One region of the Priestia sp. YIM B13489 genome, then DNA from elsewhere that is predicted to be linked to it. Evidence: riboswitches for the same ligand, from Rfam matches in the RefSeq annotation. Region 1 holds a riboswitch; each other region holds the start of a gene.

Region 1 (2,199 bases):
TGGAAGCGATATTTGGGATGCATAACAAACCGGATCTTCCTGTAGGAACCATTGGTATCAAACCGGGACCTTTAATGGCAAGCGTTGATCGTTTTGAAATTGACGTCAAAGGAGTAGGAGGTCACGCGGGTATTCCTGAAAAAACAATAGATCCGATTGCTGCTGCTGGTCAAATTGTTACTAGTTTACAAACCATTGTCAGCCGTAATCTCAGCCCCTTTCAAAATGTTGTTGTCAGCATAACTCAAATCCACGGAGGGAGCTCGTGGAACGTCATTCCTGACAAAGTAACGCTTGAAGGAACGGTGCGTACCTTTCAAGAAGAAGCGAGAGAAAAAATACCGGCTCTTATGAAACGAACTGCTGAAGGGATTGGCGCAGCTTTCGGGGCTTCAGTAGACGTTAAATGGTATCCATATCTTCCTGTAGTCAACAATGATGATAAGCTGGAAAAACTGGCTATTAAAGCGGCAGAGGATCTTAGTTATCAAGTCGTAGAAGCTGAACAATCGCCTGGAGGAGAAGATTTTGCCGTATATCAGCAGCATGTACCAGGATTTTTTGTATGGATGGGTACAGCTGGAGCATATGAATGGCACCATCCTTCTTTTTCATTAAATGAAGAGGCATTACTTGTAGCAGCTTCTTATTTTGCTAATCTAAGCTTTCGTTTTTTGAATTCATTCCATTACCGAAAAAATTAAAATATTTTTATTTTTCTATTTACGCGGATGGAATTGTTTGATAAAATAAATTTTAAATTAAAAAGTTATCACGAGTGGACGAGAGATCTGGCTCTTTGACTCCACAGCAACCTACGAATGTAAGGTGCTCCTACCAGCAAAGCATGTGCTTTGGGTGATAAAACGGGTGAAAAACTCATTTTGCATCAAAGCAAAATGAGTTTTTTTTATTTTTCTAAAAGGAGAGGGTTTTATGAGTCATACAGCAGTTGCAGCACATACAGGAGAGAAAGCATTAAAGGAAGCAGTGAAATTATTAGGAAAGCATTATCAAGTAGCTTATCGTGAGTTAGAAACATTTTATGAAATTGTGGTCGAAAACCATGTTCGTACATATGCTGTAGGCATAGATATTAAAGATATACAAAAAGCAAATGAACTAGAAATTTATTCATCATGCTGTTCCAAGCTTGAGCGAGTAGGCTGTCTTTTATAGAAGAAGTCTGCTCGCGCCTCTATTTTTTAAGTGTTTTTAAATAGAAAGCATGGTTTTTGACAAGCAAAGAATCTGGTGGGTATAATCAATACTCGCTAGGTTTTAAAATTAATCATAAATTGTCGAAATTTTTACACAAATTAAAGGTTACATTCGAAATGAATTGTGGTATGTTATAAAACAAGAATATTTTATGAAAGGAGCATTGAAATGGAAATGTCTCTTGAACACGGAAACGATGCAGGAAGCGAACAGCTTATTGATCGTATCCTAGACTTTTTAGAAGATGACCAAAAGTAAAAAAAGAGTGTGCGGTGCTATCCCTAGCCGCGCACTCTTTTTTTATCATGTGCGTAAAGACAGCGCCATACTATGATACATAGGGATAGGATGAAAGGGTCTCTGTCAAAGGGATTGACGAATGGTTTTGTTTGATAGAAAATTTAGAAAAAGGAAAGAGATGAAGGGTATGTCGAACAAAACATCTTTGTATCAAACAAAAGAACAGTTAAAAAAACTTGTAAGCGAATTGGTTTCTATACCTAGCGTGACAGGAACGATGGCAGAAGTGGAAATGGCTGAATCGATAGCATCATATTTATTGAAGCTGCCTTACTTTCAAAAAAATGAGCAAGTCGAGCTTCATTCAACAGGAGACGGGCGATCGATTGTTACAGCTTTTGTTCAAGGGAAAAATACGAACAAAACAGTTGTACTAGTAAGTCATTACGATGTAGTGGATGTACAAGATTATGGACAGTGGAAAAAGGATGCTTTTCACGCTGATACATTAACACGTACTTTTTATAACCATATGGAACAAGTTCCGGCGCACGTACAAAAAGATATGATAAAAGGAGACTGGCTTTTTGGCCGAGGAACGATGGACATGAAAGCAGGCATTGCCCTGCATATCAGTATGGTTGAACGAGCATGCAACGGAGAGTTTGACGGAAACATCCTGCTGCTGTCGGTACCGGATGAAGAAGTAAATTCGCTTGGGATGAGAAAAGCAGTGCC
Region 2 (2,199 bases), 1.9 Mb from region 1:
CTTGTCTTATGGAAACAATATGGCCTAAGCTGCTTTTTAAAACAGTTCTTTCTTGCAAATTTCTTTTAAAAAACAGGTGAACTGTGATACATTAACGAATATTGTATAGCATAAAGAAATGATGTTACTATACAACTGACGATTATGGGTGATGAAAATGGGGCTAATTGAAATTGAAAAAGTAATTATTGTCGAAGGAAAATCAGATAAAAAGCGTATCCAAGATATCATTCGAGAACCAATTGAAATTATCTGTACAAACGGTACGATTAGTTTATCAAAGCTGGATGAAATTATTGACTGTACGTTTAACAAAGAGGTATACATACTTGTTGACTCTGATGATTCAGGGAATAAGCTAAGAAAACAATTTAAACGAGAGCTTCCGGAAGCAGAGCATCTATATATTGATAAAATGTACCGAGAGGTTGCTGCCGCCCCTAGACATCACATAGCAACAGTATTACTGAGTGCCAATATCGATGTTAATGCAGAATTTTTAACATAAAAGGAATGAGCAACATGCAAGAATGGAGCGAAAAACAGCTTGAAGATCAGTTAAAAGAAGGACAAAGAACGTTTATCTTTTTCCATACACCTTTTTGCGGGACATGTCAGCTGGCAAAAAAAATGTTAACCGTAGCAGAAGCGATGCTGCCCGGTGTGACCATCGGAATGAGCAATTTAAATTATATGCCTTCAAAAGCAGAAATATTTTCAATTGAAAGTGTACCTTGTTTGATTGAAGTGAAAAATGGCGAAATGGTAAAAAAACTCTATGCGTTTCATTCCATCGAGCACGTACTTGAAGAGCTTCGATAATCAAACGTTTGTTTAAAATGAAGAAATTGAAAGAGAGTGAACCGTTGGGGCTGTTGGAATCTTGGGATATTATCCCAAGAACAAAACCTGTTGACAGCCTATCTGACACATGCTAAAATCACACTCATGAATGTTCATAAATGAATGAATATTTCCCAAAAACAAAATAATTGTTGCGAACTCTTATCAAGAGAGGTGGAGGGACTGAGCCCTGTGAAACCCGGCAACCGTCAGACTAACTGAAATGGTGCCAATTCCTGCAAAGCTATGTGCTTTGAAAGATGAGAGAAAGGATTAAATATCGAGCCTTTCTGTCATGCGCAGAGAGGCTTTTTTGATGGGGAAAATTGTTTTACGGCTTTTTCATCCTATAGGGCAACCTAACATAATTAAGTTTTTACTAAAGAAGGTGAAGAAATATGATTACATTAACAGACGTTACAAAAATTTATCAGGCCAAAAGTGGTCAAATAACAGCTGTTGATAATGTGAATCTAACCGTTAACCAAGGTGAAATTTACGGAATTATTGGTTATAGCGGAGCGGGGAAAAGTTCTTTAATTCGCTTGCTAAACGGGTTAGAAACACCAACGACAGGAACGGTAGAAGTAGCAGGTAATGATATTGGAAAAATTAAAGGCGGAAAACTCAGAAAAGCTAGACAAGAAATTAGTATGGTATTTCAGCACTTTAATATCTTGTGGTCGCGTACGGTGCGAGAAAATATTGCTTTTCCGTTAGAAATAGCAGGGATCTCAAAAGAAAAAAGAATGAAACGAGTAGACGAGCTTATCAAGTTAGTCGGGCTTGAAGGGCGTGAAAATGCTTATCCATCACAGCTTAGCGGTGGACAAAAGCAGCGTGTTGGTATTGCTCGAGCGCTAGCCAATAACCCAAAAGTATTGCTGTGTGATGAAGCAACATCAGCGCTTGATCCTCAAACGACAGATTCCATTTTAGATCTGTTAGTAGATATTAATGAGAAGCTAGGGTTAACCATTGTATTGATTACTCATGAAATGCACGTTATTCGTAAAATTTGTCATCGGGTAGCCGTTATGGAAAATGGGGCAGTGGTAGAAGAAGGACAAGTGCTAGAAGTATTCAGAAAACCTAAGCAGCCGATTACAAAACGGTTCGTTCAACAGATTTCTGAACCAGAAGAAACGTTTGAAACAATTGAACAAGTACAGGGGTTATATCCAAGCGGGCAAATTATTCAGCTTACGTTTGTTGGCGGAAAAGCAGAGCAACCGCTCATTACAACGATTTTAAAACAGTTTGATGTAACGATTAATATTTTGCAAGGAAAGATTTCTCATACACAAACAGGTTCATACGGGACGTTGTTCGTTCATTTAGATGGAGAATTAACAG
Region 3 (2,199 bases), 750 kb from region 1:
CGATATTTGTGTGGTACACGACTTTGCTTACGGAGCAATTGGGTTTGATGGTAAAAAGCCAATCAGTTTTTTACAGACTCCTGGTGCAAAAGAGACGGGAATTGAAATTTATACTCTTTCTAAAACGTATAACATGGCGGGATGGCGAGTTGGATTTGCTGTAGGAAATGAAAGTGTAGTAGAAGCTATTAATCTTCTTCAAGATCATATGTATGTCAGTCTCTTTGGGGCGGTTCAAGAGGCAGCAGCCGCAGCTCTGTTGGAATCTCAACAATGTGTGAATGATTTAGTTAAGCGCTATGAATCTAGACGCAATACCTTTATTCAAGGGCTTCGAGAAATTGGTTGGGATGTTACATCTCCAGCAGGCTCCTTTTTTGCATGGCTAAAAGTTCCTGAAGGATATACTTCCGAACAGTTTTCAGATTTACTCCTTGAAAAAGCCCACGTTGTAGTTGCTCCTGGTGTAGGCTTTGGAACATATGGTGAAGGCTATGTGCGCGTAGGACTGCTGACGGATGAAGAACGAATGAGAGAAGCTGTATCTCGAATAAAAAAATTAAATTTATTTTAAAAACGCATTGACAATCCTTTTTGAGTTGGCTTAATATGTAAGAAGTTAACGAGATTAATAACCGATAAATCCTAGCGGTATTTTTTATTTAGTATATAATCTACGAATTCAATTTAAATAAATAGCAACTTTCTTATTAGGAGTAGGTGGAGGGACTAGCCCGATGAAGCCCGGCAACCGACTTAACGCATGTTAAGCACGGTGCTAATTCTTGCAGCAGCAGCTGAGAGATAAGAAGAGCAACGAAAGCCTCTTCTTAATCACAGAAGAGGCTTTTTTTATTAACGATATTAAACAGCAAGGGAGTTTTTAGCATAATGAGCGAAATCGTTGCAAGCTACTTACTACATGATAATAAAGGAAATTTTCATAAAAAAGCGGAAGGAATTGCTTTAGGACTAACCGTCGGCTCATGGACAGATCTGCCGCTTTTAGATCAGCAACAGCTTCAAAAGCATAAAGGGCGCGTCGTGTCCGTAACTGAGCTTCAAGATTGCGAACGTGTAAACGGATATTTAGGCGGAGAAATTAAGCAGGCTATTGTCAAAATTGCTTATCCAACTGCCAACTTTTCAAGAGATTTACCGGCTATTTTAGTTACGGTTTTCGGAAAACTATCACTTGATGGAAAAGTGAAATTATTAGACTTGGATTTTCCTGATGAATTATTAGCTCAATTCCCAGGACCGCGCTTTGGAATAGAAGGTATCCGAGAGAAACTAGGCGTTTATGACCGTCCGCTTGTGATGAGTATTTTTAAAGGCGTGATTGGAAGAGATATGACGTATTTAACAACTCAGCTGCGTGATCAAGCGCTTGGCGGAGTGGATTTGGTTAAAGACGACGAGATTTTGTTTGATAGTGAACGAACACCTTTTGAAGCTCGCGTTACAGAAGGGAAAAAAGTACTGAATGAAGTATACGAAAAAACGGGACACCGCACGCTGTATGCTGTTAATTTAACGGGACGAACGTTTGAGTTAAAAGAAAAAGCGAGAAAAGCAGCTGAGCTAGGAGCCGATGCTCTTTTATTCAACGTATTTGCTTACGGGTTAGACGTACTGCAGGCACTTCGAGAAGACGATGAAATTAACTTGCCGATTATGGCACACCCAGCTGTTAGCGGAGCGCTTACGCCATCAGAGTTTTACGGTTTTTCAAATTCATTGCTGCTTGGAAAGCTATTGCGTTTAGCCGGAGCAGATTTCTCACTGTTTCCATCACCATACGGAAGCGTAGCGCTTTCTCTTGAAGATACGACAGGCATTGCCTACGAATTAACGCGTCCTGTATACAAATATAAGCAGTCTTTCCCGGTTCCTTCAGCAGGAATTCATCCTGGAATGGTACCGCAGCTTGTGAAGGACTTTGGAATCGACAGCATTATTAATGCAGGAGGCGGAGTTCACGGTCATCCAGACGGAGCTATCGGAGGAGGAAAAGCCTTCCGTGCGGCGATAGATGCAGTACTCTCTCATCAAACACTAGCCGAAAAAGCTGAAGAATCAAAAGAGTTGCAAAAAGCTTTGCAACTATGGGGAACAGTAGAGGTGAAAGCATGACATCGTTAAAAATCTTTTGTGACTTTGATGGAACAATTACAAATAGCGATAACATTATTGCTA
Region 4 (2,199 bases), 310 kb from region 1:
CAAAAGCGGTCAGCGTTTTCGCTACGCGAATTTTGCTGTTCCTGGAAAAGCGGCAAGTTTAGACATTATGATTAACTGGACGGACGAACGAGGCAATCATCAAGAACATTTTGAATTTAAATAAAAGTCTTCGCTTAGGCGAAGACTTTTTTTGCAGGAATTTATCCTCGCATGTGGAAAACGAACACGAAAGGAGAGATCCATAATGATTGCAAAAGCTACTGAAGAAGAATTACAGGAAATTCGGACGAAATCTGCTGATGCGCTGTTTGAAGGAACGATGAAGCAGTTTCATCCGTCAGCTGAACGCGTAAATGAACTAGTTGGTAGTGCCTTTGAAAAAGGCTGTTATTATTTAGTTTTAAGACAAGAAAATAAACTCGCAGGCTGGGTTCTTATCGGCCCATCTACCGACTTCTTTTCAAAAGAAGAAATTGGCTTTATCTACGAATTATATGTTGTACCCGAATACCGCGGGCAAGGTTTAGCCAAGCCGTTAATGCAAAAAGCAATTGATGAATTGTCTATCAAAGGATACCCTGAAATCAGACTCAGCGTTCATGCTGGGAATTTTGCACAGCATGTGTATCGTGAACTTGGCTTTGTAGATAAACAAATATCAATGAGCTTCCAAGTGGCAAAACGTCCGTAACGTTGATGAATGTCAGCGAGTCCATAAAACATAAGATGTTATACATGCGATGAGGTTCGGTAATGAAAGTAAAAGTAAATAAGTAGCCCAAACAGCGCCTTTATCTAGTACTTCAACGGCTCCTCCAGCTGTATTGTCTGAGGAGGGGGGGGCTTCAAGCGCGTTCATGATCAAAGCCGCTGCTGCTAAAATAATCCCTCCAATACTTCCGGTTGTTTTGACAATTGCAATATGGAAAGTAGATGAAAAGGCAATGCTGAGAAGCAGCAGCAAGCTTCCCAAAAAAGCAGATAACATATATCGTTTCATGTGCTCACCATCCTTTATGAAAGCATACCATATTTTACTTCTTTTTTCTTTTTATTGAAAAGCTATTGACGTAACCTATAAAACATATTAGAATAGTCAGAAATAATTTAAAAACGAAATATTCTTATCTAGAGAGGTGGAGGGACTGGCCCTTTGAAACCTCAGCAACCACAATTATTGAATGGTGCTAATTCCAGCATAGCCTAGCTCTGACAGATAAGAAGAGGAATCTTTTTCTATGATGAAATCCTCTTCTTAGGAAGAAACATTTCGTATAGAAAAGGTGATGACATTGAATAATACACAAACGAATTTATGCATTAATGATTATTTAGATCTATACTTATTAGCAAAAGAAATAAAAGACGAAACGTGGCAGCAGGAAATTTTAGCGGCGCTAAAAACGCATCAAAATCGTTCATTTGAAGAAAAACAATCCGCTCTAGTTCAAGAGATATGGGAAGATTTTAAACAGTTAAATGAAGATATTTCTTTTACGTATCGCTTAATTCAAGAAGAGCCAACTAACGAACAATTTCAGGCTAACTTAAGGCACTTGAGAGAACGGCGGATCACGCTGAGCCGTGAGTTATATTTAGCTAAAAAACAGTATGTTGAACACACGCAATAAAAAGATCCGCTTGAGAAACAAGCGGTTTTTTTGCGTAAAAATGTTAGAATCGTTATATTTCGGGTAGTAAATAGATAAGACAAGCAAAGGAGGGATAACAGTGGCTCAAGGTGTATTGTGTGAAGTGAATGAGTGCATGTATTGGAAATCCGGAAATAAATGCAGTGCAGAGTCCATTTACGTTGTGAGTCCTGAAAGTAGTCACCATGTTTCTGAAACGGAAGAACCTGGCTGTAAAACTTTTGAACCCGCGAGATAAATGCTAGTTTTTATAAAAAAGCATAAAATGAACGATGCGCTGACGGAGTTGAGTCGGCGTTTTTCTATTTTTAAAAAATACTATTACTTAAGTGCAATAATAAATACATAGTAAAAAAGTAGTGCCTATGTCTAATTGTGCGTTTAAACAAAATGATAAGATAATTTTTTTGTTTTTCGACAAAAGAAAAGTGAGGGAAAGGTGATAGAATACAAATATACAGCCTAGCTGTCTTTTAGCACAAATTTATATGAAAGCGCTAACAAAAAAGGCTGTGTTCATCTCGTTTTGACAGATTGGAAAAAGGGGAGACGTTTATGCAGGGGAAAACTCAGGGGAAAGAATTGA

The links. Region 1 has a riboswitch for S-adenosylmethionine ahead of ACFX4W_RS27205 (hypothetical protein). Riboswitches for the same ligand answer to the same signal wherever they lie in the genome.
Region 2: another riboswitch for S-adenosylmethionine. It lies ahead of ACFX4W_RS16975 (methionine ABC transporter ATP-binding protein); the one in region 1 lies ahead of ACFX4W_RS27205 (hypothetical protein).
Region 3: another riboswitch for S-adenosylmethionine. It lies ahead of mtnW (2,3-diketo-5-methylthiopentyl-1-phosphate enolase); the one in region 1 lies ahead of ACFX4W_RS27205 (hypothetical protein).
Region 4: another riboswitch for S-adenosylmethionine. It lies ahead of ACFX4W_RS25510 (hypothetical protein); the one in region 1 lies ahead of ACFX4W_RS27205 (hypothetical protein).

The regions. Positions count from the first base shown of each region.
Region 1 covers NZ_JBHZOQ010000053.1:4,127,409-4,129,607, reverse strand. Annotated here, with positions in the region: gene ACFX4W_RS27210 (M20 peptidase aminoacylase family protein) at 1-704, shown strand, start outside; SAM riboswitch class I at 767-868, shown strand; gene ACFX4W_RS27205 (hypothetical protein) at 937-1,179, shown strand; gene ACFX4W_RS27200 (M20/M25/M40 family metallo-hydrolase) at 1,649-2,199, shown strand, end outside.
Region 2 covers NZ_JBHZOQ010000053.1:2,185,064-2,187,262, reverse strand. Annotated here, with positions in the region: gene ACFX4W_RS16985 (toprim domain-containing protein) at 158-508, shown strand; gene ACFX4W_RS16980 (thioredoxin family protein) at 523-822, shown strand; SAM riboswitch class I at 1,003-1,110, shown strand; gene ACFX4W_RS16975 (methionine ABC transporter ATP-binding protein) at 1,242-2,199, shown strand, end outside.
Region 3 covers NZ_JBHZOQ010000053.1:3,379,283-3,381,481, forward strand. Annotated here, with positions in the region: gene ACFX4W_RS23170 (pyridoxal phosphate-dependent aminotransferase) at 1-574, shown strand, start outside; SAM riboswitch class I at 705-811, shown strand; gene mtnW (2,3-diketo-5-methylthiopentyl-1-phosphate enolase) at 892-2,136, shown strand; gene ACFX4W_RS23180 (2-hydroxy-3-keto-5-methylthiopentenyl-1-phosphate phosphatase) at 2,133-2,199, shown strand, end outside.
Region 4 covers NZ_JBHZOQ010000053.1:3,813,103-3,815,301, reverse strand. Annotated here, with positions in the region: gene ACFX4W_RS25525 (hypothetical protein) at 1-124, shown strand, start outside; gene ACFX4W_RS25520 (GNAT family N-acetyltransferase) at 206-652, shown strand; gene ACFX4W_RS25515 (hypothetical protein) at 665-961, opposite strand; SAM riboswitch class I at 1,083-1,184, shown strand; gene ACFX4W_RS25510 (hypothetical protein) at 1,254-1,592, shown strand; gene ACFX4W_RS25505 (DUF1540 domain-containing protein) at 1,693-1,851, shown strand; gene alaP (alanine permease AlaP) at 2,169-2,199, shown strand, end outside.